Regions from separate parts of the Cytobacillus sp. SAFR-174 genome, predicted to be linked through region 2. Evidence: riboswitches for the same ligand, from Rfam matches in the RefSeq annotation. Region 2 holds a riboswitch; each other region holds the start of a gene.
What was found. A riboswitch is a leader RNA that binds a small molecule or an ion and turns the genes downstream of it on or off. The one in region 2 is predicted to bind thiamine pyrophosphate.
Positions count from the first base shown of each region.

Region 1: another riboswitch for thiamine pyrophosphate. It lies ahead of ACTHRG_RS00120 (ABC transporter substrate-binding protein); the one in region 2 lies ahead of thiT (energy-coupled thiamine transporter ThiT).
Region 3: another riboswitch for thiamine pyrophosphate. It lies ahead of ACTHRG_RS15390 (YkoF family thiamine/hydroxymethylpyrimidine-binding protein); the one in region 2 lies ahead of thiT (energy-coupled thiamine transporter ThiT).
Region 4: another riboswitch for thiamine pyrophosphate. It lies ahead of tenA (thiaminase II); the one in region 2 lies ahead of thiT (energy-coupled thiamine transporter ThiT).

Region 1 is NZ_JBQCMZ010000001.1:18,011-25,824, reverse strand. Features, by position in the region: gene ACTHRG_RS00145 (glycoside hydrolase family 13 protein) at 1-91, opposite strand, end outside; gene treP (PTS system trehalose-specific EIIBC component) at 183-1,586, opposite strand; gene tatA (twin-arginine translocase TatA/TatE family subunit) at 1,864-2,037, opposite strand; gene ACTHRG_RS00130 (NAD-dependent deacylase) at 2,140-2,874, opposite strand; gene ACTHRG_RS00125 (YkvA family protein) at 3,022-3,435, shown strand; TPP riboswitch at 3,514-3,622, shown strand; gene ACTHRG_RS00120 (ABC transporter substrate-binding protein) at 3,735-4,739, shown strand; gene ACTHRG_RS00115 (thiamine-binding protein) at 4,754-5,047, shown strand; gene ACTHRG_RS00110 (ABC transporter permease) at 5,044-5,811, shown strand; gene ACTHRG_RS00105 (ABC transporter ATP-binding protein) at 5,808-6,542, shown strand; gene ACTHRG_RS00100 (TatD family hydrolase) at 6,554-7,321, shown strand; gene ACTHRG_RS00095 (hypothetical protein) at 7,469-7,814, shown strand, end outside.
Region 2 is NZ_JBQCMZ010000002.1:251,369-259,182, reverse strand. Features, by position in the region: gene qoxD (cytochrome aa3 quinol oxidase subunit IV) at 1-210, shown strand, start outside; gene ACTHRG_RS03580 (hypothetical protein) at 292-531, opposite strand; gene ACTHRG_RS03575 (hypothetical protein) at 652-930, opposite strand; gene ACTHRG_RS03570 (VOC family protein) at 1,101-1,472, shown strand; gene thiT (energy-coupled thiamine transporter ThiT) at 1,621-2,220, opposite strand; TPP riboswitch at 2,284-2,386, opposite strand; gene ACTHRG_RS03560 (MATE family efflux transporter) at 2,439-3,779, opposite strand; gene ACTHRG_RS03555 (AAA family ATPase) at 4,060-5,790, shown strand; gene ACTHRG_RS03550 (lmo0937 family membrane protein) at 5,904-6,056, opposite strand; gene ACTHRG_RS03545 (divergent polysaccharide deacetylase family protein) at 6,409-7,182, opposite strand; gene ACTHRG_RS03540 (ABC transporter substrate-binding protein) at 7,272-7,814, opposite strand, start outside.
Region 3 is NZ_JBQCMZ010000015.1:2,153-9,966, forward strand. Features, by position in the region: gene ACTHRG_RS15375 (long-chain fatty acid--CoA ligase) at 1-575, opposite strand, end outside; gene ACTHRG_RS15380 (coproporphyrinogen III oxidase) at 718-2,232, opposite strand; gene ACTHRG_RS15385 (Cof-type HAD-IIB family hydrolase) at 2,487-3,353, opposite strand; TPP riboswitch at 3,570-3,671, shown strand; gene ACTHRG_RS15390 (YkoF family thiamine/hydroxymethylpyrimidine-binding protein) at 3,758-4,363, shown strand; gene ACTHRG_RS15395 (ECF transporter S component) at 4,365-4,961, shown strand; gene ACTHRG_RS15400 (ABC transporter ATP-binding protein) at 4,945-6,645, shown strand; gene ACTHRG_RS15405 (energy-coupling factor transporter transmembrane component T family protein) at 6,632-7,411, shown strand; gene ACTHRG_RS15410 (alpha/beta-type small acid-soluble spore protein) at 7,662-7,814, shown strand, end outside.
Region 4 is NZ_JBQCMZ010000010.1:96,611-104,424, forward strand. Features, by position in the region: gene ACTHRG_RS12200 (GNAT family N-acetyltransferase) at 1-316, opposite strand, end outside; gene ACTHRG_RS12205 (hypothetical protein) at 462-599, shown strand; gene ACTHRG_RS12210 (DUF2512 family protein) at 663-1,049, opposite strand; gene ACTHRG_RS12215 (DUF3784 domain-containing protein) at 1,272-1,550, opposite strand; gene ACTHRG_RS12220 (hypothetical protein) at 1,563-1,934, opposite strand; gene ACTHRG_RS12225 (helix-turn-helix transcriptional regulator) at 1,948-2,166, opposite strand; gene ACTHRG_RS12230 (PaaI family thioesterase) at 2,311-2,703, opposite strand; gene ACTHRG_RS12235 (alpha-hydroxy-acid oxidizing protein) at 2,866-3,975, shown strand; gene ACTHRG_RS12240 (DUF302 domain-containing protein) at 4,079-4,462, shown strand; TPP riboswitch at 4,532-4,647, shown strand; gene thiW (energy coupling factor transporter S component ThiW) at 4,762-5,250, shown strand; TPP riboswitch at 5,408-5,509, shown strand; gene tenA (thiaminase II) at 5,570-6,259, shown strand; gene ACTHRG_RS12255 (DUF1287 domain-containing protein) at 6,280-6,987, opposite strand; gene ACTHRG_RS12260 (TIM barrel protein) at 7,092-7,814, shown strand, end outside.

The sequences.
Region 1 (7,814 bases), on a different contig from region 2:
GTAAATCTCCTATTCCATCTCCATTGCTGTCCATGAAGCTTCGAGGGTAGATTTGGTAAACTACACTCTCTTTCCACCATTGCTTCTTCATAATGCAACCTCCGGTATATTTAAATATTGATCAAAGCCTAAAAATGGCGATACCATGGAATCATAGAACTCCATGGCATCAATCATTTTATTTAAGCTTTTTTAAATTTCGAGAAAGCTATAGTTAATACAAACGGCACAACTAGGGCAATTCCCATTCCGATAAAGAAAGCACCCCAGTTTTCCGCAAAGATGGAGAAGAATGCCGGTAAGCCGCCTACTCCAATTGACGGTGCCTTAACTCCATTAATAGTGATGAATATGCCTGCTGCAGCTGACCCAATAATCGCTGCGAAGAACGGATACTTAAAGCGAAGATTAACCCCAAACATCGCAGGCTCCGTTACACCCAGCCACGCTGAAATTGAAGAAGTGAGCGCAAGCCCTTTCAGCTTTTCGTTCCCTTTGCTTAACAGCATTATGGCAAAAGCGGCTGAACCCTGTGCAATATTGGATAGTGCCACCATCGGCCACAAAAACGTGCCGCCAATGCTGCCGATTAGCTGAAGATCGACTGCCAGGAATGTATGATGCATGCCAGTGATAACAAGAGGTGCATATAATCCTCCGTAAATCAATCCTCCAAGGGCCGGAACAGCATCAAAGATTCCGACAACCCCATTTGTAATCCAGCTGCCGATCGTGAATGTAATTGGTCCGATGGCAATAAAAGAAAGAAATCCAGTAATAAGCAAAGCGATTGGCGCGACAGTCAGAAGCTGAAACGCATCAGGAATTCTTTTTCGCAGAAATACTTCTATCTTAGCCAAAACATATGAAGCAAATAATACAGGCAGCACCTGGCCCTGGTAACCTACTTTTTCAATTTCAAGACCAAATAAATTCCACTTCGGCACTTCTTCTGCTGCACCATAGCCCCATGCATTTAAAAGATCCGGGTGCACCAGCATCAAACCAAGCACCATACCAAGAAGCGGACTGCCGCCAAACCGGTTTACAGCACTCCATCCAATCAGGCCTGGAAGAAATACGAAAGCAGTATTGGCAATCAGGTTAATGATGCTCGCCAGATCAGCCCAGTTTGTATAAACTTCAACAAACGACTTATCATCGAAGAAAATATCCGGCGCTGTCATAATGTTGTTGATTCCCATAAGCAAACCAGCTGTTACGATAGCCGGGAGGATTGGAATAAAAATATCAGCCAGTGTTTTAATTCCACGCTGCAGGGGATTTAAGTTTTCGGCAGCTGCACTTTTGGTCTCTTCTTTTGACGATTCGCCAATACCGGTTGCATCTGTCATTTCTTTATATACTTTATCAACAAGGCCTTGCCCAATCACAACCTGGAATTGGCCATTGGTGGAAAATGAACCTTTTACAATATCAATATCTTCGAGCTTTTCTTTATTGACTTTTCCTTCATCTTTTAATGCAAAACGCAGCCTTGTTACACAATGAGTGGCCGCAGCGATATTATCCCTGCCCCCGATAGCTTCTACGATTTGCTCTGCTGACTCTTTATTTGTGGCCATTCTACTCTCTCCTCCTGTTACCGTTTTCATATTAAAGAAAAAAACAGTTATAAGGTTCTTATTTATCGTTCTCGATTTTTATAAATCTATCCATTACACACAAACAAACTTGTATATACATGAACTGTTTACGCTTTCATTTTATCTTGTATATACATGTTAGTCAACTATTTTTTCTTTTCCATTTTATATACCCATTCACTCGGTTCGAAAGCCATAAAATAGAAAAACCGGCTTCGAGACTAATCGTCTGCAAAGCCGGTTCTAAACCAGTAGGCTATTTTCTTTTATCATCATCATCATCTTTAGTGAGATCACGGGTAGATTTCTTAAATTCTTTTAAGGTCTCCCCGAATGCTCTCCCTATTTCAGGAAGTTTTTTAGGACCAAAAATAATAAGAGCAAGAACCAGGATGAGAATTAAGCCTGGAATACCGATGTTTGATAACATGCTGAACACTCCTTATATATCATATCGCTTGAAACAGCAGTAATCATGTTCATTGTCCATTATAGGGGATTGACTCAAAAAATCATAGTATGAGGGCTATTTTTATGAATCTTCATTCTCCCGCTGTTTAAAAGCACGATCAAGTTCTTTGAGAACCTCACCAATTTTGCGCTCATGGATCACCTCATCAGCATAAAAGTCAAAATCAGTGGGTTCCATATTAATAATCACCAGTTTTGCTCCGTTTTGTTTTGCTATCAGCGGAAACTGATTGGCTGGTGTCACAGTCAGGGATGATCCCAGAACAATAAATAATTCTGCCTTTTCTGATTCTGCCGCTGCAAAATCTAAAGCCTGCTCAGGCAGCATTTCCCCAAACAGAACTACTGAAGGACGAAGCAGCCCCCCGCAATTACATTGAACGTGTCCATGCAAATATCCCTCGCTCGGGAACTCTTTTTTGCATTTCTGGCAATGGAGTGTCTGCAGATTCCCATGAAGCTCTGATACATTTTCACTTCCCGCCAGCCGATGAAATCCATCCACATTCTGGGTGATAATACTCTTTAAAATGCCTCTCTTTTCCCAATCAGCAAGAATATAGTGGCCTTTATGGGGGCTGCACTCCTTAAGCCCGATTACCCGGTGCCGATAAAATTCTATAAACTCCTTCACATTTTCATTCAATGCTTCAGTACTGGCAATTTTCCCAGGGTCTTTCCCGTTCCATAAGCCATTATTGGCTGACCTGAAATCAGGCAGCCCGCTTTCCGTTGACATTCCTGCTCCAGATAGTATTACTGTATAATTTGATTCCTTCAGCCATTTCTCAAGCACAAATACCAGCTCCCACTAAAATATTGTCACAGCTTTGAAGGCTGTTTCCATTTTTTTCTCCTGTTTAAATGTTTATGTCATGTCCGGTATGCGGTAAATAATAGATTATAATTGTTTATACGAATTATCAATATAGGAGTGATGGCTATGCCTGAAATAGAAACGAAAGACTATAAGGACGGCTATAAAAAATTTTCTTCCAGAGCAAAACGCTATGCGGATGATCCTGAAAAAACAAAAGGCCTGCTAAAAAAGGCTACACTTAAAGCTGAGAAAAACAAATCTTCGTTAAGTGATATATGGGAAAAGTTTCAGCTGCTGATCGATTTAGTTAAGGCATGGTCAAAAGGCGATTACCGGCATATCTCCAAAAAATCAATTATCTTTATTATTGCATCCATCCTATACTTTGTCTCTCCTATCGACCTGGTTCCAGACTTTTTAATTGGAATGGGTATCCTCGATGATGCAGCAGTACTTGGTTTTGCCGTCAGTCAGATTACAGGTGAACTTGAGAAATTCAAAACATGGAAAGAGAGCCGGACTATTGAAATGAAATAATTTTCAAATGGTGCCCATTTTGATAATGTCTGCTATAATAAATCATGGAAAGTATTCATGCCTGTTAAAATTAAATAGCAAGAAATGTAGGGGAACCGGTGTGCCGGTTGAGACTTCATCCTTAAGATGCTGACCCTTTGAACCTGATCTGGCTAATACCGGCGTAGGGAACATATTCTTAAACAAAAATAAATTGTTTTTTATATGCGTCCCGGTATTATGCCGGGGCGTTTTTTATTTTCTGGGCAGACTAATATCAACTTTCCTTACTACATAAAGCTTTTTTGGGAGGTTTCTGTATGAAAAAGTGTATAGCAGTTATTTCTGCGATGCTGCTGTTATCCGGCTGTGCCGGCAGCGGCCAGGATGCTAAGACTGGAAATGAAGATCCAGGCAGCAAACAAGAATTGAAAGAAGTTACTGTCGTACTGGATTGGACGCCAAATACCAATCATACCGGCTTATATGCCGCAAAAGAAAAAGGCTATTTTAAAGAAGAAGGGCTCGATGTCGAGATTATCATGCCAGGTGAAGCAGGTGCAGATCAATTGACGGCATCAGGCAAGGCTGATTTCGGTGTCAGCTATCAGGAAAGCATCACGGAAGCCCGTGTACAGGGTGTGCCGCTGGTATCAATAGCGGCTGTCATTCAGCACAACACTTCCGGTTTTGCATCCCCTGCTGAAAAAAACATTAAATCACCGAAAGACTTTGAAGGAAAAACGTATGGCGGGTGGGGAGCTCCTGTAGAAAAATCAGTAATTGACTCCCTAATGAAGAAGGAAAATGCCGATGCTGATAAGGTATCAATTGTGAACATGGGAGATGCAGACTTTTTTACAGCGGTTAAAAGAGATATAGACTTCGCATGGATTTATTACGGATGGACAGGTGTAGAAGCTGAGCTTCGGGGGGAAAAGATTAACATGGTCTACCTCACAGACTACTCAGAAAAACTGGATTACTACACGCCTGTTCTGGCAACGAGTGAAAAAATGATTGCAGATGATCCGGATACTGTCAAAGCATTTGTAAAAGCTGCAGCCAAAGGATATGAATTTGCAATCGGCCAGCCTGAGGAAGCAGCTGATATTTTGTTAAAGAATGCTCCTGACCTGGACAGCGAACTGGTCAAAAAGAGCCAGGAGTGGCTATCCCCGCGCTATCAGGACGATGCTGCCAGATGGGGAGAACAAAAGCTTGAGGTCTGGGAAAACTATGCAGACTGGATGCATGAAAATGGTCTTTTAGATAAAGAATTAGATGCCGGCAAAGCATTTACAAATGATTTCCTGCCGGAATAAGGAGAGTTTATGAAATGGCAAACGCACTTGTAAGCATTCAAATCATTCCAAAAACTAAAGATGGGGAAAGTGTTATCCCGTACGTTGATGAAGCAATCAGTGTCATTCAGCAATCCGGTGTTAAGTTCGAAGTGCATCCACTCGAAACAACGATGGAAGGCGATTTAGAACATTTATTGAAAATCATTGCTGATATGAACAGAAAAATGATTGAAAAAGGAAGCAGCAATGTAATCTCACAGGTTAAGATTCTCTATCAGCCCGATGGAATTGAAATGAGTGATTTAACGGAGAAGTACCGTCCATGATCAATGTATTCAGAAAAGGGTGGAGGCCGGCTGCGGTTCTCCTCCTTTTATTCATTCTTTGGGAAGTGGCGGTAAATCTGGCAGAGGTCCCTGTCTGGCTCCTGCCTCCCCCGACCGATATCATTCAGGAGGGGGTTTTAGGCTGGGATGGATTCCGCCCGCATCTTCAATCGACAGTCCTGCTTTCATTATGGGGATTTGCCATTGGCACTGTCATCGGATTGCTTACAGCTGTAATATTGCACTTATTACCTTTTATAAGGGAGTCTGTTTACCCGCTTCTCATCCTTTCACAAAATGTGCCAATAATTGTTCTGGCTCCTTTACTGGTTGTATGGTTTGGATTTGGCATACTTCCAAAACTTATTGTCATTACGCTGGTATGCTTCTTCCCCATTACTGTTGCAGCATTGGATGGTTTTCGGCAAACTCCGGCAGATCTCAGGCATTATATGCTGATGGCTGGAGCCGGCAGAGGACAGCTGTTTTGGAAGCTTGAGCTTCCCCATTCCCTTCCATCTTTATTTTCCGGGCTAAAGATCTCTGCAACCTATAGTGTGATGGGTGCTGTAATATCTGAATGGCTCGGAGCTAAAGCCGGAATAGGGGTATATATGACTTTAGCCTCTTCTTCCTTTCGGACAGACCGCGTTTTTGTAGCCATACTTGCGATTATGCTGTTAAGTTTGCTGCTTTTTGGAGGTATATTACTGTCAGAACGTTTGCTTATTAAATGGAAGTCCAGGGAGAGTGGCAGGAAATGATACAATTATCGGTTAATTCTCTAACGAAAAGTTTTGACTCAAATCTGGTTTTAAGCAATTTGAGTTTTCAAGTAAATGAAGGAGAGTTTGTTTCGATTTTAGGTCCATCAGGCAGCGGAAAGAGCACTATCTTTAACCTGATTGGCGGGATGCTTCTGCCTGATGAAGGGTCCATAATGCTTCAAAATGCCGAAATCACCGGCAAACGCGGGTCAATTAGCTATATGCCCCAGACACCTTCCCTGATGCCATGGAGAACTATCCTTCAGAATGTTCTGCTTGGCCAGGAAATTATGGGGAAAGCCGATCCGGAAACTGCCAGAAAAATGCTTCAAAAAGCGGGACTCGGTGACTATGAAAATGCATTTCCACATGAATTATCAGGAGGCATGAAGCAAAGGGCCGCCTTCATCCGGGCACTATTAAGCCCGCAGCCAATCATACTGCTGGATGAACCTTTTTCAGCTTTGGATGAACTTACCCGTCTTGATATGCAAAAATGGCTTCTCGATATTTGGAATGAACATAAGCCGACGATTCTGTTTGTCACTCACAATATCGAAGAAGCCATTTACCTCTCTGATCGAATATTAATACTCGGCAGCAAGCCTGCTAAAGTGGTTCAAGAATTTAAAGTTCCTTTTGGGCGGCCGCGAATGGAGGGAATTTTCCTGGATAAAAATTTCCTTGAATGCAAAAGAAGCATCCATCTTGCGCTGAAAAATCATTAGGAGGCAACAGCATGGATAATTATATTGATGCCCATATTCATCTTGATAAGTACAGCGATATTGATTTAGAAAAAATGTTTCATGAATTGCCGTTTAAGCTTTCACTTATTACTGTTTCAAGCGATTTAACCTCCTGCAAAAGAAACCTTGCTCTTGCAGAAATCTATCCCTTTGTTAAACCTGCCTTTGGTTTTCACCCTGAACAGGTTCTGCCCAATGATCATGATATATCAGAGCTTTTCAGCTGGATAAAGACTCACACAGAGCAGATGGCTGCTGTTGGCGAGGTTGGCCTTCCATACTATTTGAGATCTGAGGGGAGCAAGATTCAAGGCGGATATATTGAACTTCTCGAAGAATTCATAAAGCTTGCTAAAAAACGGGATAAGCCCATTATCCTCCATGCAATTTATGATGATGCACAGATTGTGTGCAATTTATTGGAAAAGCATTCGATTAAAAAGGCTCATTTCCACTGGTTTAAAGGTGACACTGCTGCAGCAAGCAGGCTGATTTCCAATGGGTATTACATATCCTTTACTCCAGATATCGTGTATGAAAAAGAAATACAGGGCCTCGTACGGGATTACCCACTGGATAAATTGATGGCAGAAACAGATGGCCCATGGGAATTCGAAGGCCCTTTTAAAAACAAACCTACCCACCCTTCCATGATGGCCCATTCCATCAGTGCCCTTGCTAAACTAAAAGAAATATCTTTCAGCAGCGCCCTTAAGAAGCTATATGATAATACAAAAAGCTTCTATAATATTAATTAATTCGCCTTAAAAAGTCTTTTACCACAAGGCTGTTTTTATATTCAGATTAGATAAAATATACTAGATAAATATAATCACATCGCACCATTCCTAAATATGGAAATATAGGTTAATCTTATATTGGACAATACTTTTAGGAGGTATGTGATGAAAAAGTATATTTTCTTATTCTTGACTATTTTACTAGTTTTCTCAGGCAATGTTTCTGCACAGCCCAAAAGCAGTACTGCTGATTTGACTGAGAAAGATTTCATGAAAGCTGTGTTGAAATCTGATGAGTTTAAGGAATTCAAATCTTCTATATTAAAAGATGCCTCCACCCAGCCAAAAGCTCTTATTGATGAAAAAGGAAAACAATATGGCTGGACAGTGCAATATGAAATTGAATACAACGAAAAAAATATTTCCTTAGATGAAAAAGCTCTCGTAAATTTTTCGTCCCTTCTATCTTTCTCCTTTGAGTCCGGGAAGGAATTAAAAGTGCGGCTGGTTG
Region 2 (7,814 bases):
AAAACGAACCTTTCTTTTAAAGTGATCATGTGGATCATCGGCTCACTGGCTGTCGTTCAGGCAGGGATGCAGCTGTTCATGTTCATGCACTTAAGAGAAGGTGAAGACGGCAAAACGAACCTGGTCAATATGATTTATGCCGTATTTATGGTAATTGTCATTGTAGTTGGTTCTATTTGGGTGTTAACCTCTGGACATGCTTCACATTAAGTTATGAAAGCACAAGTGCCTTGATCACGGCGCTGATGCTAGGCATTACAAAAAAACCGGTCTCCCCATTGGAGGCCGGTTTTATTTGTATTGTCTGATTCCCTTGCTTCCCTTTGTCATTTCTTCCATTACGTTGATAAAAAATCCGAATCCGAACAATAGCATGGAAGAAACCATAATGCTTAAGCCGATGGATAATACATATTCGCCTGTGATTCCGCTTACAAAAAAGCCTGATATAAAAACAATGAAACCTACTATAATACCTGCTGCTGTACTATTCCTGAAAAAATGCAGTACACGCTGCTGTTGAAGTGTCATTTCCCCATCTCCTTTTATTTAATATTCTAACTATGTTCACAAATTTGTCAAACTTTTTGTCACAAATTTGTCAAAATTATTTTCGTAAAAAAAAAGCTCTGCAAGCTGCAAAGCGATTTTCTACTGATATAGCTTTTTAATGTTCTCCAAATCTTTCTTCAGACTGCATATTTCCTGCCGGGTCAGCATGAGCGGCATTTGATCGTAGAGTGTAATAATTTGTCCTCCCTCATCTTCTTCATGAAGGGATAGATAGTTATACAGAGTTTCACATTGGTTTTTGTTGAGGACTGACTGGGTACTGAAGCTTTTTACTTTCTGGATTTCAAAGGCACTGGCTTCCGCATGAAAAACACCTGTGATAATGTTTCCCTGCAATGTATTGGCCAAAGTCTTCACTCCCCTTTTTTAAGTAATATACCCATTTTTCAGAAGTAATTGCCTAATATATTGGATTTGTTTAGAAAGATTATTATCCGGTAAAGGCATTTAAATCAAAAATAGGGAAGGGAAAAACTGTATAGAAAGGAAATATATGATATATCGAATTAAATAAAGGGGAGAATTCTATGAGTAAATCATTTATTGAACAAGTACATTATATTAGAATTCCTGTAAAAGATTTAGAACTGTCTGCCCAATGGTATAGAGATGTATTAGGGCTCCAGTTACTAAACAATACTGGAAAACTTGCAATTTTAAAAGTAAATGAAGGACCTTTCTTACTGATCTTAGTTCCTACCGAAGATGAAACTTTTGCTCATTTTACAATTGATAATGAACAAGAATTTAGCATTGGGTTTACAAGTCCAGAATTATCTAAATTTCATCAGCACTTAATTGATAATCAAGTTAAGGTCGAGGATATAAAAGAAGATAATGGTCATGCCTTTTTCCATTTTTATGACCCAAATGGCAATAAACTTCAAGTACACTGGTGAGATTATAATAAATAGTTCATTTTGAACGGTATTGGAACGGGAACGCCCTAACCAGACGTTCCCATAATCCTTCCTGAAAACAACTTTTTATCAATCAAAGCCGATATATAAAAAACCTCTCTGAAATATTTCAGAGAGGCGGATATTATTAGGAAGCAGTCTTTTGAGTTTGAAGTCTTTCATCCGATTTCTTTATGATTAATCTCGGTGCCGATGAAATAATTAATACGGCCAGGACTGAGCAGAGAATTGCCGCTCCGAGCATGGTTGCTCCGTTTGCCAGGAAGGAAAAGAGAATCGGTGACATCCCTTCCGGCGCATAGCTTCCGAAGAAGATCACACCTGCAATGAAATGCCAGAAATATCTAGCCAGGCTTCCAGCGAATACGGCTAAGACAACCCAGGCCAATGCCTTCTTCTTGTTACCTGCCTGCAGCTGATTTTGGATGACCCGATAAAACAAACCGGCAATACCGATACAGGCAAATGCCACAAAATACTCAATAAATGCCTGAAGCGGAGTGGCAATCCAGGCATCCCCCATGGCAATCTGCAAGATTCCCCATAAGAGGCCTGCAATGAAGCTGACCTTAAAGCCCCGCCTGAAAGCCAGAATGAAAATCGGAATCATCGCGGCAGATATGGAAATGGATGGCGACAGCTTGATGGATGGCAGAAAATCAAGAATGATAGCAAAGGCAGCAAAAAATGAGGCCTCTATCATCGCCGTCAGGCTTAATTTTTTCATAAAAAAATCCCCCTTCAATCGTATGACGATACCCCAAGGGAGAACAAGCAGGCAGAAAACTACCTGCCTATCATTCCACATTCCTGCGCTAGCATTAACTAACAGGTTCAAAGGGTCAGAACAGCGGACTGTTCACTCTCAGCGATATGCTCCCCTTGTGGCACGTTATTAAATTATCCGCTTTTAGTATATATGAAATTCATGATGGTGAAAAGGATTTATTTTCCCTCGCTTATGATAACCTGATTATCCCACTTTCCGGTGCGGTAATACATATAGGCGATGAAACTGCTTATTGCAAAGCTGACACCCATACCTGCAGCTATGCCTTTATCACCCATAAACTTTGAAAATAGAAATGTTAAAGGATAGCGCAGGATCCAGAATGAAACGATATTCAGTATCAGCACTTGAAACATCGCACCAGAAGCTCTAACCACACCATTTAATACAAAATTAATGCCGAGAAGCGGATAAAAAAAGGCAATGATCTTTAAATATTCAGTGCCGTAGTGAACTGATTCTTTATCCTGGATAAACAGGCGCACCCCGTGTTCTGCAAATAAGACCGTCCCAAAGGCGATGAGAAACATGATTCCAAGATTGTAAATGACTCCGTACAACGCAATCTGATGCACCCGTTCCCATTGATGTCCCCCTATATTTTGACCCGCCATACTGTTGACTGCAGTTCCCAATGCCATCGCAGGAAGCATAATGATGCTGTCAATGCGCTGTGCGGCACCAAATCCCGCTACCACGTCACTGCCAAAAGAGGTGACGACAGACATAATGGCCATAACACCAGCTGATATGACAGTCATTTGGAGCCCTGAAGGGATGCCAAGCTTGAATATCAATGCTGCCTCCTCTTTATGCGGCCAAGAAGGAATAGTAAATGGTGCCAGCTTTTTGCGGAGTATGAATACCATTCCGATTATAAATGCAAAGCCCTGTGATACGACTGTTGCATAAGCGGCTCCTTCAATACCAAGCTGGAATACAGAAATAAAAAGAGGATCCAGGATTGCATTTAATACAACTGCTATCAGGACAAAGTATAAAGGATTTTTGCTGTCTCCGAGCGCCCTGAGTATAGTTCCTATAAAATTGTAGCCAAATAAAAACAGAATTCCAATAAAGTTAATCTGCAAATAGGATGCTGCACCTTCGGCCATTCCCGCAGGTGTGCCCATTAAGGCCAAAATCCTTTCAGCAAGCAGGAATCCGGCTGTTCCGAGAACAACTGACAAAATTGCCTGAATGACGGTAAAGGCATTTAGATATCGTTTCAGCCCCTCTTCGTGATCTCCTCCCTTCTGCTGGGATAAAATCGTTAATGCCGCATTGTTTATGCCGATGATAAAAGAAAGTACTGTAAAAATTACAGTGCCTGAAACTGCGGCAGCTCCCAATGCATCAGCCCCCAGCAGATTCCCGACCCACAGACTATCTGTAAATTGATAGGATATCTGCAGGAAATTTGTGAGCATAATGGGAGTGGAGAACACCAGCAGCTGTTTGAATATGTTTCCTTTTGTAAAATCCTGCTGAGCCATCTATACACCTTCCTAATTTTTTTCACAGTTTCTATTATTAACTATTTCACTTTCAGTTTCCATTTTTATGGTTTTGTGTGTTTTTAAGTTTCTAAAATTTTTTTCTTAACCGCTGTCACATTTTTTTCACATATTACTGGCGTCTGAACGCTGTTGTAGCACACTTTGTAAAAAGCAAAATTATTTTTCCATAATTTACAACGTTTAAAAAGTGTAAAACCCTGTATTTAACAATTTTAATTTCTTATAATGTAGATATGTTCAATGAGGAGGGAAATAGTTGAAATCACGTCTTAAGAAGCCTTCGACGATTATTTCTATTGCATTGGTGGTCACGGTGATTTTGGCAGCGGTTATTTGGACCGTACAAGCAGGAAAAAAGGATGTGACAGTTCCGTTTTCTTCTGTGGAAAAAATTATTGCCTCCCAGGATGGAAAGACTGTTGCAGTACAGGAATATAAAAATGGAAAACTGCTCATTACAGCTCCTGATGGCGAGTACATTTCTCATGTGCCTCCCAACAGTGAGATGGTTGATAAATTAGTAGAAACCTATAATATACAATATACTTTCGCAACCACAGGACCATATACCCCCTGGATTCTGGGCGGTGTAGTCCTCTTGTTTATAGCCATTGGAATTTACCTGTTTAAATCAGGTAAAGGCGGAATGGGCGCTACAAATACAATGAAGCAAAGTGTCTCGAAGCCTAAGGCCCTTCCTTCCGTTTCACTTGAAGATGTTGGCGGAATTCAGGAAGAAATGAAAGAGGAAATCATGCAGACTCTTTCCATCTTAAAAGAACCTGAGAAATCTTTAAAAATGGGGATCAAGCCGCCGAAGGGAATTCTTTTATACGGACCTCCCGGAACGGGAAAAACCCTGCTGGCTCAGGCAATTGCCAAGGAGCTTGGTGCCACTTTCTTTTCAACAAGCGGTTCCGGGTTTAATGAATTATTCGTAGGTGTTGGTGCATCCCGTGTCAGAAACCTTTTCCAGAATGCCAGAAAGCATTCTCCTGCTGTCGTCTTTATTGACGAGGTAGATGCACTTGCAGGACGGAGAAAGCAACATGGCGGAGAAGAAAGTGAAAAAACGTTAACTGAACTGCTGGTCCAGCTGGACGGCGGACATTCCAATGATGGAATATTATTTATTGCCGCCACAAACCGGAAGGATATGCTCGACGAAGCATTCCTGCGTCCTGGACGGATTGACTTCTCCTTCAACGTTCCACTTCCAGATACAAAGGGACGGAGAGAGATTATTAACATTCATACACGAAACAGGTTACTGGCTGAAGATGTAATGACAACTCTGGGCGATCTGGCAGAAAGCACCTCTGGTTTTTCAGGTGCAGATCTTCATTCTCTCTTCGAAACGGCAAGCCGCAGAGCAGTCCGAAACGGCCAGGAAATTATCTCAAAAGAAGATTTGGATTACGCTCTGGACCGTACTATTCTAGGAACCACCACCCGGGCTTTACAGGATGCCGGAACGAAGCAGCGGGTTGCAATCCATGAAGCTGGCCATGCATTAGTGGCTGCTTTAACAAAACCTGGATCCGTCCGGAAAGCAACCATTATTCCGCGTGGCGAAGCGCTTGGGTATGTAGCTCCTATCCAGAAAGAACTTCATTTATCGACAACAAGTGAATTGCTGGACCAGGTCGCGATGATACTCGCTGGCGGTGTATCAGAACGAATGATTCTTGGCGAGCACAGCATTGGGGTAAGCGGTGATGTTAAACAAGCGAAGCATATCATTGAGCAAATGGTTGATACAGGGTTACTTGATAACGGCTTCGAGCTTACTTTCAACAAAGGACAAAAAGAAGCTAAAATGCAGGATCTATTCCAAAAAGCATTAGAAAGATGCGAATTGATTATCGCTAATCATCAGCCTCAATTTGAGAAACTGGTAGAAGCCCTTCTGGAGAAAGAAACATTGGAAGGCAGTGAAGTCCAGGAGATTGCTGGAGAATTGAAGGCAGAAATGGTTATAGCATGATAACGGAACCGGCTCCTGCCTTGGGGCTGGTTTTTCTTTTTTAACTTTGTCTATTATAATAATATTATGTAAAGTGTATTTGAAAAGCCTTCTAATATAGAAGGCTTTACCTGCTATCCCCTGCCGGATGCTCTGCCTCTGATAAAGTTAACCACAATGATGATTGCTGCGATTACCAGCAGAATATGAATAATGCCTCCAGCTACTTTAAATATTAATCCAAGAATCCATAATACAAGCAGAATACCTGCTAAAGTCCAAAGCATACAGGTCACCCCCTTCGCTTTTGATTTATTCCTTACATACCCCTTTATAGGCAAGAAAATTCCTTAACTGCTGAAATACTGACATTGTTATGTTTTACAATGGATAGTTATTTTAATCCTGAAAGTTTTTCAAATACCCGTATTTTTCATCAGCAGTATCTGCATCCTTTCTCCGTCTTTGCATATACTATATTCACGGCCGCCCACCTCTTCTAACGCTATCGTTGCGGGACTAACCAGACCGGAATGTGGGCGGCCACCTGTATAGGTGACAAGTACCTATACCACCACTAGACCACTTTCGCACACACCATTAAAGCTGCAAACCGCTCAGGGGTTGCAGCTTTTATTTTTAAGGTCCGTCATCAATCAGTTCGTAGCCTGGAATCAGTTCTGACAGCGGAACAATTTGGGCTTTCTCTTTATATACAGGTATATACTCTTTTAGCACACTAACCATCTTTGTACCTGTTATGCCGACATGGCCGATTGCGATGATGCGTTCGTTTTGCACGAGTTTTTCAGCAAGTCTGTCAGCCTGTTTGGTGATATGTGCTGTCGTATAAATATCATCGAAGAAAATATTGTTTTCGACATAAGGAACACCTATTTCATTTGCCAGCTTGCCGACGACGCTTTTTCCGGTTGTTTTGCTGTCAAGATAAAATAATCCGTGTTCTTTACATACTTCAAGGACAACTCTCATGACCCGTTCATTTTCAGTGGCTCTTGAACCCATATGATGATTCATGCCGACCGCATGGGGCACTTCTTTAATGGCGCTCTCTACTCTGCTGCGGATTTCTTCATCTGTTAAATCTGTTGTGATGGCCCCCGGCCCAAGCCAGCTCCTTTTTCCTCTTTTCGGCTCCATCGGCATATGAACGATTACTTCATGCCCGTTTTTATTTGCCAGTTCTGCATCTTCTTTTGTCGTTGGCATGAAGGGCATGATGGCAGCCGTCAAGGTCACCGGCAGTTCCATCATTTCTTTTGTTCCCTTCATATTGTTCCCAAGATCGTCAGTGACAATGGCCAATTCAGGTTTTGGAGAAGCAGCACTTATGGGAGTTCCTATACTTCCGAATGAAAAAATCAATACAAATATGCTGAAGAATCTCTTCATTTTTCCATCCTCCTTTGCGCTAGCATTCCCTGATTCCCTAAATCCGTTCCAATACAAAAACTGCCAGGATCTTAAATCCTGGCAGTACCCTATTTCTTATGCATTTTAAACTCAAGGAAAAGCTCATTATAATAAGCAAGCATCCTTTTTCCCAGGTTCTCGTAAACCTCCAGCCGCGCTGTCATTTCTTCATCCGGATAAAAACGTTCGTCAGAGATTGTTTCTTTGTCCATATATTTCAGCGCCTCTTTATTTGGCGTTGAATACCCGACGTATTCTGTATTTTGCGCCGCATTTTCCGGGTCAAGGATGAAATTCATAAACTGGTGGGCCGCTTCCGGGTTTTTAGCAGTCTTAGGGATGACCATATTATCAAACCAGAGATTGGAGCCTTCTTCCGGAACTACATATTCAAGATTATCCTTCTCCCACATAAGCTCCTGTGCCGTGCCGGACCAGACCACGCCAATGCCGGCTTCATCATTTTCCATCAGCATTCTGATTTCATCACCCACAATGGCCTTAATGTTAGGTGTAAGACGATCGAGTTTTTCTTTAGCTTCCATCAAATGGCCTTTATCTTTGTCATTAAGAGAATAATGAAGACTGTTGAGCCCCATGCCCATTACTTC
Region 3 (7,814 bases), on a different contig from region 2:
ACCCCTTTAGGGTTGCCTGTAGTTGCTGAGGTATAGCACATTCCCGCTGCCGAATTTTCATCCAGATCATCAGGAAATTCATAGGCACCGCCTGCTTCATTGATAAGCTTTTCATAGTGGAAAACCGGTGAAAGAGAAGTCTCAGGCAGTTCTTCTTCATCTGTCATAATGATGAACGCCTTGACCGTCTTCAATTTATCTTTAACCTTCTCAATTAGCGGGACAATGTCAGGGTCGATCAGCAGCACTTTATCTTCTGCATGGTTAATAATATATGTAATATGCTGAGGTGACAGACGGATATTAATCGTGTGGAGAACGGCTCCGCTGCATGGGATTGCGAAATAAGCCTCCAGGTGGCGATGATGGTTCCATGCAAGTGTTCCGACCTTATCTCCTCTTTCCACTCCCAGCTTTTGCAGGCTTTCTGCCAGCTTCCTGGTCCTTTCTGCAATCTCCTTATATGTCAATCTCTGAATTCCGCCGGCCGTTCTTGATACGACCGTTTTCTTTGGAAAATACTTTTCTGCCCGCCTGATCATTTGCGTCATAGTCAAAGGTGTCTGCATCATCATTACAATTCCCCCTTTTTAGAAAACGCTTACATTTAGAGTCATAGAGATCTATGATCTTTTACCTATTCATTCTCTTTATTTTCAGGAATTCCTTTAATATTTTTCTTAATTTTCCAAAATATTTTCATAAAAAAATCCCCGCCTATTCGGCTAGGGATTCATGTTTATTAAATAGCTCTTTTAATATTTTCAATTTCTCATCTGTATAATGTTTAAAACTGTCATTATACGATTTTGGATCCTTCGGGTTTGCAAAATGAGTGATTTTTCCTGTCTCAGGATCAATGAACTTACTGGAAGCCCCACATCCAAGCCCGATAATTGTCTGCTGTTCTTCCATAATCATAATGTTATAAATGCTTTCCTGGTTTGGAAGGGCATAGCCGACATTTTCAAGATTGCCGAGAATATTCTTCTGGCGGTAGAGATAATAAGGATGGTAATTATGCACTTTCGTCCAATCCTCAGCCATGTCCATCATTTTTTCAATCTCTTCACGATCGGCAACTTTATATTTTTGCTTGTTCTTTGTCATTTCCGAAGCTCGTTTAAAGGATAAAGTATGAACAGTCAGGGATTCCGGCATTAGTTTTTCTGTTTCACCCAGAGTATGCGCAAATTCCGGAACACCTTCTCCAGGCAATCCAATGATCAAATCCATATTGATATTGTTCATGCCCATATTACGGGCCAAATGGAATTTATCCACGGTTTCTTCTACTGTGTGGTGACGGCCAATCGCTTTCAAGGTCTCCTGAATATAGGACTGAGGATTGATGCTGATACGGTCAATATTCCATTTTTTAAGCACTTCAAGCTTTTCAGGTGTAATCGTATCCGGACGGCCTGCTTCCACAGTGACCTCCCGAATGTTTTCTACATCTGGAAAAGATTCATACATTTCCTCATAAAGCATATCCATCTCTTCTGCCGTAATGCTTGTCGGGGTCCCTCCGCCATAATAGACAGTGGTGATTTTTACATTATTTTCTTTTAGCCAAACACCAATTTTGCTCATTTCAAAATGAAGGCCGCCAAGAAATGAGTTAACAGAACCCTGCCTGCCATTAATCGCATAGGCAGGAAAAGTACAATACGCGCACTTTGTCGGGCAGAACGGAATGCCAATATATATGCTTACCTCATTTTTTAGGTCATAAAGATCCGGCACAACAGCAAGCTGCCGGTCAACAATATTCTGCATAAGCTGAATTTTTTCATCTGTTATCAAGTACTCTTCCTTCAGCTGCTGATGAGCTTCCTTGAGAGGTGTCTGATTCTGCATGGCACGGTGAAGCAATTTTGTGGGACGGACTCCGGTCAGAATCCCCCACTTTTGAGTAATGCCAGTCCAGTCCTGCAAAACAGTCAGGTATACATGTGATACTGCATTCTTAACTTGCCTGAAAGTCTCTTTTTCTGACTCAGCCGGAACAAATTCCTTTTCAAAATTGGCTGTAAGGTTCCTGCTGTCTTTATCAGTAAGCTTTGCAATGGCTTTAATGCGATCTCCTTGCTCAAGCTGAAAAGAAATTGTCAAATCTGCTGCAGCATTCTTACCAAGCACCACTTCACATTCTTCAAAAAAGAGGTTCCCGATCAGCCGAAGCGGCCGATGGAACCGTTCATCCTGTATGCCTAAAATTGAAATGTTCAAATCTATCACCTTTTTTTAGAAAATATAATAAATCTGCCGGTGTTTCATCTCACTGACGGCAGCTGCAGAGTCTTTATTATTCATGTTGACAAACTCCTTTTAGTGTACAGAAATGGGGAAACAAGGTCAATATCAGGGAAGTGAATCCCATTGGATCGCTTTGTTTATTTCCCTCTCTTTTTCTCTTTCTCTTTATCCAATGCCTGAATCAAAAAGAGAGCCCATCTGCCTGACTGGACTCTCTTTCATTCATTTTATTTTAACAGATTCATTTTCTTCAGGAAATCGATTGGATGCTGTTTGCGGAAATGTTCTTTAACCATGTAGCTTACGCCGCTCTGGTCATTGGATCGTGTCAGCCAGTCTGCTGCTTTTTTTACTTCTGCCGGGGCATTGCCCATTGCCACACCCAGACCGGCGGCTTCAATCATTTCCAGATCATCTCCAGAATCTCCTATAACGACCATTTGATTTCTGGAAATCCCAAGGTGCTCACATAAATAGAGCAAACCATTCAGCTTTGAAACTCCGGCAGGAACAATGTCCATCCTCAGATCATTCAGTTTAATGACTTCCACATTTTCAAACATGCCCCAAATGGCTGTCTTAGCATCCTCAAGGTCTTCTTTATCTTCAAAGTACACTTCAATTTTCGGCGGTGTAACAGGCTCATCTAAAATGGTGTCACTTAATGAATCCACAAACTGCTGGGAATAAAAAATGGGATCACCGGTTGTAAAAACAGTTTTAGCAAGCATATTGGTATTGAGCTTCGTTTTGTTGGCAAGGGAATATTTTTCGTGCACCAGCCTGATTTGACAGGTAAAGCCTTCAAGCAGGCGCACGATTTCAAACGTTTCATCTTCTTGAATCCTTTTTACAAAGATCGGCTTTTCCTGGGAAGCTGCAATATATGCCCCCCTGTGGGTGACCAGCAAAGAATTGATTTTCAATGCTTTAGCCACTTTTTTCGCGGATGGAAAGCTTCTGGACGTAACAAGTGTTACATAGATCCCCTTTTGCTGCACATATTCTATCGCTTCTTTTGTTGATTTATGAAGTCTTCCATTTGATTGGAGTAGTGTTCCGTCTATGTTTAAAGCAAGCATTCTGTATATCATCCAATTTGCCCCCTATTCTCGGTGTAAAATTGTCCTATTACACTTTTATGAAGGGAAGGACTTGATTAGAACATAACATGGACAATGTGGAAATATATTTTCATAGCTTAAGATCTTAATGATTTTCCGATCATGAGATATAAAAATGATAAATTATTCATTTACATTTTGTTTGCTCCGTATTAAGATGGAGTCATAAAAAAACTGCATATCCAAGTTTTGCACTAGGGGAGCTTTTTGGCTGAGAAGAACAATCCGTTCTGACTCTTATCACCCGATCTGGATAATACCAGCGTGGGGAAGTGCAGGTGAACGGCTATCATTCTAGTGTATTGATACATTCAACTGCATTTCCTTATGGGAATGCAGTTTTTTATTTTCATTATTACTAGGAGGATGGCAAAATGCAGGGAAATTTTTTATGTGGAACTAGTGAAATTACAGGGTGCAGGTTTTCAATTTACCCAATGACTGACAGGTTTGCAGATGTTATTTTATCAGCTCTAAAAGAAGTGGACAAGAGTAAGGTATGGATGGAAACAGATGATGTGAGCACCTGTGTGCGAGGCAGGTCTATTCATGTTTTCGATGTGGTCAAAGCTATTTATCTTGAAGCAGTTAAGCATGGAGACCATGTAGTGTTTAACGGCACTTTTTCAAATGGATGTCCCGGTGATACTGCAGGCGATGCTTATCTTGCTGAAAATGAGGAACGGGCGAATGAAGAATCAGCAGCAGGGATCAGCCAGGAAGTCGCTGTCCAGTTCGCCCTTTATCCGATGGGTATTCCTGATTACATGAACGTTATTATGGACCAGGTCGAGCTCGCAGCGAATCGGGGAACTTTTACTAAAGGGGTGCATTATGCTTCAAGACTAGATGGAGATGCACACGCTGTGTTTAAAACACTTGAGGATGCTTTTGAAAATTGCAAGAAAAGCGCTTCTACGCATATTGTTATGACGGTGAATATGTCAGCCAATAGTCCTTCCAAAAAGGGGGCTGAGTAATATGCTCGACAAGTGGAAGCTTCGTGAGGTCATTGTCCTGTCTGTACTCGCAGTTGTGTTTGCAGTTGTTTACCTGGTGTTCATGCACTTTGGCAACGTGCTATATGGAATGTTCGGCTTAATTGGCTATGATCTTATTTTTGGCATTTGGTTTATTGTTTCGATCATCGCAGCGTACATAATCAGAAAACCCGGTGCAGCCTTTTTATCGGAAACCATCGCTGCAGCCATTGAAGTCATGATCGGCAACGCAGTTGGTCCCCGTCTGATTCTGTCAGGGATGATTCAGGGGATTGGAGCGGAAGCTGTTTTTGCGGCCACGAAATGGAATAATTACCGGACATGGGTTTTAATTGCTGCAGGCATGGGTTCTTCTGTTACTAGTTTTATTTGGGGCTATTTCATTTCCGGCTATACGGCCCTCTCACCCGGTTATGTAACGGCTATGTTTTTTGTGAGGCTGATCAGCGGTGCTTTACTAGCTGGATTGCTGGGCAAATGGCTGAGCGAGAGCCTTGCGAAAACCGGGGCATTGAACAGCTTTCCAATTGGAAAAGAGCTGAAAAGGGGAAAACCGGAAAATGGAATTACAGGATAACCGGCATATATTAATAACTGAACAGCTTTCCTTCAGGTATGAAGATGTGAAAAAACCAATTATAAAAAATGTGCAATTCAGCCTTTATCCAGGGGAAGCAGTTCTATTATTGGGCCCAAGCGGCTCGGGAAAAAGCACACTTGCTTTCTGCTTAAATAAGTTGTATCCCGAGGCCGTTGATGGCAAATTGGACGGGACTATTTCATTCAAAGGAAAGATGATGGAAGAGTTCGGCCCTGGCGAAATTAATCAGCACATTGGCATTGTGTTTCAGGACCCTGAAAGCCAATTTTGCATGACCACAGTCGAGGATGAGCTGGCATTTGGGCTTGAGAATTTGAAAACACCTCCTGAAGAAATAGAGAGTAAGATTGATGAAGCATTGGAGCTTGTTCATCTTTTGCCATATAAACATTCCTTAATCCACACTCTTTCCGGGGGCCAAAAGCAAAAGCTTGCACTGGCATGTGTTTTATCATTAAAACCGGATATCCTGATTTTGGACGAACCGACAGCAAATCTGGACCCTGCTTCAAGCTATGAACTTACCCGCATCATCAAAGAGCTTAAAGAGAACCAGGCATTTTCTCTTCTAATAATTGAGCACAGGCTGGATGATTGGATTGATTTGACCGACCGCTGCGTGGTGCTAAACCGGGATGGCGAAATTTTATTTAATGGAAGCACCGCAGAATGCTTTAATCAATATGCAGAAGAACTTCTGCATGAGGGCATCTGGCTGCCAAGCGCGGTTAGAGCCGGCCTATCAGGAAAAAAAGAAGGTATTTACAAAGGGGAAAAACTCCCGTTAACTGATCGGGAATTAATCGCCGGATTTGCAAATCCCTTTAGCGCACTTCAGAATTTAGACAACCGGAAGAACAAACACCAAGCTCTTGAAGAGCAGATCATCCTATCAGCAGAGAACCTATCTTTTAATAAAGCTGGTAAGGACTTGCTAAGAAATATTAGTTTTTCAGTAAAAAAAGGCGAATTTGTGGCAATTGCCGGTTCAAACGGATCAGGAAAAACAACGCTTTCCAGACTGCTGGCTGGTCTATATACCCCTTCCAAAGGCAAAATTCTTTTTTATGACCGCCCTCTTTCCCAATGGAAGGAGCAGAAGTTAAGACAGAAATCAGGTTACGTTTTTCAAAATCCCGAACACCAATTTATTGCTGATTCTGTCTTTGATGAAATTGCTTTTAGTCTAAAGATACAGCAGATTCCTGATGCCGATATTCAAAAAACAGTTGAGGCTGCTCTTCTTCAAGTGGACTTGCTCCAGTACGCTGACATGCATCCTTTTTCCTTAAGCCAGGGGCAAAAGCGGCGGCTTAGTGTCGCATCAATGCTTGTGAATGACCAGGAACTGCTCCTCCTTGATGAGCCAACCTTTGGACAGGATGCCAGGACGTCCGGGGAGCTTATGAAGCTATTGGTAACAAAAATTCAATGCGGAGGTTCCGTGGTGATGATCACCCATGACATGGAAATCCTCCATTCCTATGCGGACAAAGTGGTTGTTCTTTCAGAAGGAGAGAAGATTTACGAGGGTTTGCCTGATGCATTATGGAAGAAAGATGAGATTATGAAAATTGCTTCCCTAAAGGTTCCTTACATAGAAAAACTCAGGAACGATATCAAGTCCATGGCAGGGAGGGAAAAGCTTGTTCTTACATGAATTTAACCCCAGCATTAAAGCATTCACTGTGATAGTCTGTGTGTTAATTCTATCGGTTTTCTTTGATCCCGTTACACCTTTTCTGACCTTAGTGATGACTGCAGCAGCCACCTTTATTTTTGGAAGAGTTTCATTCAAAAGATGGATTCTGCTTTTCTCGCCATTTATTTTCATGGCTGCAATATCTATTTGGTCAGCTTTAATTTTTTCTAAAACGATTGAAGGAGAAACCATATTATGGACATGGGGGATCTTCACATTGACTGAGGAGGGCTTTTTGCGCGCCCTCTCCCTTGGAATGAGGGTATTAAGCTTTACCTCTCTGTCCCTTCTGTTCATTTTAACTACAAAGCCGACAGAATTTCTGCTCAGTTTAATGCAGCAATGCAGGCTCCCTCCAAAGCTTGCATATGGAATTATGGCAGGCTACCGGTTTTTGCCATTAATGAAAGAAGAATTTGAGATTATACGAAGCGCCCACCGGATCAGGGGAGTACCCAAAGCCGGGACATTTCCGGAAAAAATGGCTGAGCTTAAGAGATATACAGTTCCTCTCCTTGCCGGAGCGATTCGTAAAGCTGAGAGGACGGCCATGGCAATGGAATCAAAAGGGTTTACCGGAGATAAAAACCGGGATTTTTATCATAAAATCTCGGTTTCCTGGAAAGATTGGGCTTATTTTACCTTCTTTATAGGGGCAGTACTGGCTAGTGCCTATATTTCATGGCTTTTCGGGTTTTTACAGCTTTATAATGGCGAACTTTAACAGCTTATTCTTGATTTCTGTGCGGATAGCACCTTTTTATGTCGGATGGAGCAATTTTATGTACGCATAAAATTTTTTCTGTAAGTACAGCTCCAATTTATGTGCGGAAAGCGGCTAAGAGCCGTACCCGCCTTTTTCACACACGAAAAAATACCATAAAATACCACAAACAACTATGAATAAATCTTATTTACTCTCCTAAAGCTATAATTGTAACAATCAAGAAAACTACACCAAGGAGATGATTTACATGGCAAGAAACAGCAATTCTAATCAGCTTTTAGTATCAGGAGTCAGTCAGGCAATTGATCAAATGAAGTATGAAATTGCAACAGAATTCGGTGTGAACCTTGGCCCGGAAACATCTTCAAGAGCAAATGGATCAGTAGGCGGAGAAATTACG
Region 4 (7,814 bases), on a different contig from region 2:
GATGAATCATTTCTGAAGCATACCCTTTCCCCCGTGCTGCGGAGTGGATGAAAACCTTGCCAACCCTCGCAGTTTCGTTGACACGGTCTACTCTTCCAAGGGAAATATGACCGATGATTTCATCGTTTGCCATAACTTTGCAGATATAATCCGAGCTGGTTTCCAGATTCGCAGAGCGTATATACTTAGCAAGCTGCACATGATCAAGCGGGAATTCGAAATGAGCACCGCTCCACTGAACCATTAATTCCGGTGTGCTGATCCAGCTGATGAGCAAATCGAAATCTTTTTCTGTAAAAGGTTCTAATTTTACCATGGTAATCTCCTTTTTATTAATCATCTGATTGTGCTGTTTTTTTATCTATTTTACAGGATTCAGGAAAAATCCTTCTAAAGTATGCTTTAAATATTAGTAATGAGCACATATTAATTTTGAGAACTATAAGGAAGGAGCAAATGAATTGACCAGAAGGGATGAGCAAAATAAAAAACAGGCACAAGGTCCAAAAGAGGAGAGGGAGCTTGTCAATGAGTTTGGAAAATATAAGGGGGATCAGCCGGTTCCGCAGCCTAAGGATTATGATGAGATCGAATACTAAATCAATTAATTCACAATGATCATAAAGGAAAAAAGAGACCCTGCCAAGAGGTCTCTTCAAATATTACTCACGTCCATCATAATCAAAAACACGTTTATCCAAGTAGACATGGAAGAACCATTCACCTGCACCTATCAAAAGAGCCGAGATAAATGCCGCCATTGCCAAGTCGTCTTTCCCTGATGCCATTAATTCGCTTAAAAGCCAGATGACAACAAAGCTTAAACCAATGTCAGATAAGGTTGCAATGGTATTCCTTTTCGTATGCTCTGTTTCATCACCGGACATACGGAATATCATCATATCCCCAATTACATAAGCCCCTAGAGTGAGAATGAAACTAATAATAAGTGTTTCCGTAAAGCTGATATCAAAAATTCCAGTTAAAATAATTCCCAGCACAGCTGTAATCATAACAAATTTAATCAATATCGCTTTAATATGCTCCATGTTGAAATCCTCCCTCTTGATTTTTGTAACTATACCCGAAGGAAGGGGGGATAATCATTAGATTACAAGAAAATTGGAGGTCTGGATATCTGATCCTTGTCGGATAAATCAGGCAATCTGTGTGACTGAGAGGGTCTAAAAGAGAAACAAAAGACTCACATAGAAGAGATGCAGCTATATGATTTTCTAAAGAGGAAATATGGACAGCCAATACCGCAAAGGTTATTTCATCATTTTTATATTCACATACCCAAGTAAAATGACATAGCCCACCAGCAAAATGGGAAAAAGTATCTGGGCATCCGGATGGTTTATGAAACCTCCGGCTATCAGCAAAAGCCCCATTACTAAATTGTATATGCCTATAATCTTTGCCAGTTTATCTTTATCACTGACCCTTTGCTGATTGAACCCCGACAAAAGCCATGTCTGCTTTTTTACTCCGATCAAAAATGCAAGAATTAACAGGACTGCTCCGATAATAATAAAATGCTGATTCATGAAAACTCCTCCTTATCTTCTTTTTATAATGACTGGAACGATATAAAAACCTAAAAATAATGTAATGACTAAATACCAGATTAAAAGTTCAATATTAATCGATATGTTATTTAATATTTGGCTGGAGATGATGAGATAGCTCAGGAGGAGGACAAGGGCCCCAGAGTAGACATATAGAGAGCACTGCAAAATATTGAGGTTCACCCTTTCATCGTACTCCAGTTCTTCCTTGGCCTCCTTTCTTTTAATCCTTAGCCATTTGAAGCCGCCAACGCTTATGGACAATCCGGCGACAAACCCCCATTGAATATTGTCTGTCATAAGTGTAATAGCTAGAAAAGCAAGAAAAGCTCCTAAACAGATAGTCCAGCTGTTTACATTCATTACATTTCCTCCTTTAATGGTTCTCATCAATCCAAAACAGCTCATCTAAAGGTGTTTCCAAGTGTTTGCTGATTAAGAGGCAGACACGTATGGTCGGGTTGTATTTTTGTGCTTCAATCAAATTCATCGTTTGCCGGGTTACGCCAACAAGCTTTGCAAGTTCTCCCTGAGTTAAACGCTCTTTTTCAATGCGTACAAGCTTTACCTTGTTTTTTATAGTGAACTCTTTCAAGTGCCTCACTCATTTCCTTTTCTTACCTTTATTGTAATATATATTTGCAAAAAGTAAAATATATATTACATTTTTTTCGAAAAAAAGCCTCTGCAGGCTTAGAATCTACTTAAGCAAGATCTGATAATTCTTTTACGATATGCTCTATAGCGTATTCCCTATATTATTGATAGCTGCGAAAATCCCCGATGCTTTGGCAACCACCTGATCCTGATCGTTATAAATCAGGCAATCCGTGTGGCTGAGGCTTCTTCCTCTTTTCACAAGGTGAGCATCTGCAACAAGATATTCCCCTGTGGCCCCCTTTAAGAAACTGACCTTCAAATCAGCGGTGACCACGGATTGCATCTGGTTTTCATCCGGCTCGAAAATATTCCCCATTGCTACATCCGCAAGAGTGGAAATGATCCCTCCATGCACCAGTCCGGCGCTGTTAATAAAGAGAGGCTGGATGGGCAAAGTGACTTTCATTTTGCTTTCATTGATTCTTTCGTAATGGAATTTCAGGAATTCATCAAAAGGCTGTTTGATTAGCATTTGCTACACTCCAATTTCTTTTAGTTAAAATGGTTATTCCCGATTTTTTGTGAAATCCCTGCTAATTTGCAGAGAAGAGGCTCCAAAATTATTACATGGTTTCTTAAAATCAAAAAAAGTGATATTATTTTCAATAAATTCAAAAAAAGGCGGGGCTGGAAGATGGCAAAAGTAGAGAATATTAGTTTCGCAGAAAATTTTCCTATTTCATTTAAGGAACTGGAAGAAGAAGCAGAGAAAGTGATGGGGGCTGGCGGATTTGGCTATGTCCAATCAGGAGCCGGCGGGGAAGAAACGCTGAAAAAGAATATCGAATCCTTTGCAAAATACTCAATTGTTCCGAGAATGCTGAGGGATGTTTCATTGCCGGATATAAGTGTGAATTTATTTGGTAAAACGTATCCTTATCCAGTATTCCTTGCGCCGATTGGAATGCAGCGGCTTGAACACAGTGAGGGTGAGCTGGCATCTGCCCGGGCGGCAGCTTCGTTTGGAGTTCCTTTTATTCAGAGCACAGTATCCAGTTATTCCATTGAAGAAATTGCAAAGGCAACAGATTCGAGTCCAAAATGGTTCCAATTATATTGGTCCAATTATGAAGAAGCCTCCTTCAGCATGGTTCGCCGTGCGGAGAAAGCAGGGTATGAGGCAATTGTGTTAACGGTTGATACGGTGATGATGGGATGGAGGGAAGCTGATCTAAGAAACAATTTTTCCCCGTTAAAGATTGGCTATGGAAAAGCAAATTATGAAAGCGATCCAGTCTTTATGGCTTCTCTCCAGGACGGCGATGTCGTACAGGCAATCCTTGATAATATTCATCATCCAACATTAAGCTGGGAGCATATTTCCAGATTAAAAGAGAAAACCAGCCTGCCGATTTTATTAAAGGGCATTCTCCACCCTGAAGATGCCAGGCTGGCCGTTGAAAGAGGGATAGACGGAATCATTGTCTCTAATCATGGCGGCAGACAGCTTGATGGAGTGATTGCGGCGATTGATGCGCTTGAACCGATCGCGAAGGAAGTTAAAGGAAGGATTCCAGTATTGTTTGACAGCGGCATTCGACGAGGTTCAGATGTGGTTAAAGCTCTGGCACTTGGAGCTGACGCCGTTTGTCTGGGACGGCCGTATGTGTACGGCTTGGCCATTGGCGGGGAGGATGGAGTTGAAAAAGTGCTTGCCAACTTTATAGAAGAAACAAAAGTGTCGCTTTCTCTGGCAGGGGTGGGGAGCTTAAAGGATATTGCTGGTCTGCAGTTAATTCGATAAAGCATTCTAACAAAAGCTTGGCATGTTGACAGTTAAGACTGTGTTTATTACTATACCTATAGGGGTACATGATTAATATGCCAATACTAAAGGAGATGCAGTCATGTTCGATTACACAGCTGAAACCGAAAAATCAATTGAAGAAGCGATATCCTCACTGGAAGGAAGTCTGAAGGACGAAAAGTTTGGAGTTCTATGGCAGTTTAATGTTCAGGAGAAGCTGCAGGAAAAAGGCCTGGAATATAACGAGGCATTCCATGTGTTAGAGGTTTGTAATCCGAATGAAGCACATCGCGTTTTAACACAGAATAAAATGGCCGGCTACTTCCTGCCTTGTAAAATTGTCGTTTATGAAGACAAGGGCAAAACGAAAATTGGGATGCCTAAGCCGACAAGTATGATTGAGCTAATCAATGACGAATCTGTTCAAAGCTTCGCAGCAGAAATTGAAGAGCGCTTAATCCAGTGCATCAGGAAAAGTATATAAGTTAAAAGTTTGATGACAGTGCCGGAATAATTTGTTAAGCTTGAAACAGCTTATCAAATTAAATATCTATGTAACTACTAGGGGTGCCCCGAATGTGCGGGCTGAGAGGAAAGCGCTTATAGCTTTCCGACTCTTATGGACCTGATCTGGTTAATGCCAGCGGAGGGAAGTAGGATTTGACAATCTGTCGATTCATATACTTAAACCAAGCCGGGTCCTTTGTGGGGATCCGGCCTTTTTGTATACATACTTCTCATCCTGATAAGCAATCAGGCTGCCCTTTTAGAAAGGAGGTTTAGATGAAAAGAACCCGATTGTTAACTACTATGGCTTTATTTACGGCGATTGGGACACTGGGATCCCATTTGCTCTGGTTCCCGGCAGGTATAGCCAAAGCCTATCCGGTCCAGCATGCGGTGAATGTATTGGCCGCGGTGACGCTTGGCCCCTTGCCTGCAGCAGGCGTCGCTTTTATGATTGCTTTGCTTCGTAATCTGCTTGGATTCGGGACGCTGCTTGCGTTTCCAGGCGGCATGATCGGTGCGTTTTTGGCTGGTGTCCTTTATTTGAAATTCGGCCGGAAAATATGGGCTGTAGTGGGAGAGGTGGTGGGCACCGGCATAATCGGTGCATTGTTTGCCGTTCCATACGCAAAGTTTCTCATGGGCAGTGCAGCTGGTGCATTCTTCTTTGTGCCGCCGTTTCTGGTCAGCAGCATTGCCGGTGCGTCGATAGGCTGGATAGTATTAGCGAAGGTTAAAGAGAAGAATTTGGTTCAGAATATGTGATGATTTTGGGCTGGTAAAGCTAGTTGAGTAAGCAGGTAAGCGAGTGCAGCATAGCAACCTGACTTTATGAGCATTTTCAAGAGTTATGGGCAAAATTCAAAATTTATGAGCGAAAACATCAAGTTAGACAATCGATAAAAAATAATTAATAATGTGAGAAAACTGCTAGGGGCGCTACGGCTGAGATAAGGAGCTTTTCCTTTGTCCCTTGGAACCTGATCTGGATAATGCCAGCGCAGGGAAGCAGTGAGGACCTCAATATAAATCCTCATGCTTTTTCCCCGGCAGCTTCTGTATTTAATTAAGGAGGCTATTTTTTATGACTTTTTCAGAGATACTGCGCAAGGAAAATGAAGATTTGTTTCAGCTGATATTTGAACATCCATTTGTCCAGGGTATCGGGAGAGGGGATGTGCCGAAAGAGGCACTGGCTCATTACATTAAAGCGGACTTTGAGTATTTGAATGCGTTCATGCATATTTATGGGATTGCCATTTCAAAGTCTGCAGAGCGTAAGGATATTGCTTATTTTAATCAGCAAATAGAATTCGTATTGAACAGCGAAGTACATCCCCACCATAATTTTTGCCAGCAGATTGGCGTGGATTACGAAGCATTGCAGGGTTATCCGCTCCCGCCAACAGCTGATCATTATGTTAAGCACATGATGTATCATGCCCACACAGGCGGCATGGGTGAAATCCTTTCTGCATTATTGCCTTGTCCATGGACTTATTGGGAGATTGGGCTTGAGCTCATGAAGCAATATGAGCCAGATGAGAACCATCCGTTTTATCCGTGGATCTCTTTTTATGCAAATTTAAGGGTCGAAGCTGTGACCATGAATATGAGAAACCGTTTGGATGAGCTTGCTGATGCGGCATCACCGGAAGAAAGGCAGCGAATGAAGGACGCTTTCCGAAAAAGCTGCCAGCTGGAGCTTGGCTTCTGGGAGATGGCTTATACCTGCGAAGAGTGGCCGGCGGGCAGTCCGGCGGCAGTAAGATAAGAAAAACGCCTGCATCTGCTTTATGGCAGCGCAGGCGTTTTTTCAAAATCCCATCTGTAATGAGCGGTAATGGGAGTCTTAAAAGAAGATAGTTTTACTTCTGCTGCAAATGGTGTGGAGTTATGTATCACGTATGGAATGCCATCCTTCGTCCGCTTGTCAGATATGATTGCCGCATGGTCGAATTTAGGGGAAAGAAAAACCACGATGTCACCCGGCTGCCATTGCTTAAGGTTCTTAACATCTCCTGGAATCAGTTCTGTTGTTAATGACATTGCGAACCGGCTAAAAAAGATATTCTGGTTTGGCACCCTTCTGAAATCAATGTTCGGGTCAGGCTTGCCCTGGACTCTTGAATACAAGTCCGTATTCCCGGCGATATCCTGATCAATAAGATCCTTTATGATTACATCAGCTCCTTGGAATCCTCTCCATATCACGTCTGTACAGACACCTTCGCCATCGGGCGGATAGCCTCCCGCATAGTAGGCACTTTTATATGGCGTGCGCTGTTCCACTTCTTTTCTGGCTGTCTGGACCATATCAAGCGGATCAGCAATGCCGTTTTGATTTGAATCGGCCTGTGAGTAATCAGAGGGCACCTCCAGTTTCTTTGCAATTGGATTTCCAAAATGAATGCCGATGGAATCCAGAATAATTCCGCTCCGGAAAAAAAGAATGAATAATAACATTACTCCAATTATTGATGTAAATACCTTTTTAAACATAAAGTACACCTCACCTATTTTACTGAATAGACGGCATTATTTCCCAATAAGTTACATGAAGGTATGATAAGATTGTTATAACAATTCATAAGAGAGGGGATATAATGGTTCATAAAATAGGGGTATCAGGAAGCGTCATTTTGTCAGACAGCAAGCTGTTTCATAAACTTTTTAAAAGTTATTTGCCGCATATTGAGATAGGGGAATTTCAAGATGAGGAATCCTTTCAATGCTTTATTGAATTGCTGGGCAAAACAAACAAAAGCTTTGGTCTTCATTCGCCTCTTTTCCGGGGACAAAGCAAATACGATCTTCTGGAAAAGGTCAGTATGAATCCAGAGGAAGCCTGGATCCAGTTAGAGGCGGAAGTGGAAAGGATGTCCCGGCTTGGTGCTGAATACATATTGGTGCACTTTCCTTACTTTAAAAAGGAAACAAGTGGGAATCCGGCAGAGATCATTGAGGAGGGACTCAAGAAACTCAGTGCTCTTCAGAGAAAATATGGGATTATGATTGTGTGTGAACCTAAAGTGGGATTCAAGCAATCGCCAGCAGGAATTCAATATCTTGACCATTTTCCTGTAGAGACATGGAGGAAATACGGACTTGGCCTTTGTGTTGATATCGGGGATTATATATTAGCCGCAGGGGAGAAGGCCATAAATTATATAGAAAAATGGTCCGGGTTTGTAAGAGTTGTTCATTTACATAACATTGAATACCAGGGCGATAAATATATTTGGGTGCCTGTGCATCCATCTCATGAGAATGATGGGCATCATAAAATTAAGAAGCTGATGGATTTTTTAGCAACGGAATGTGAGGGT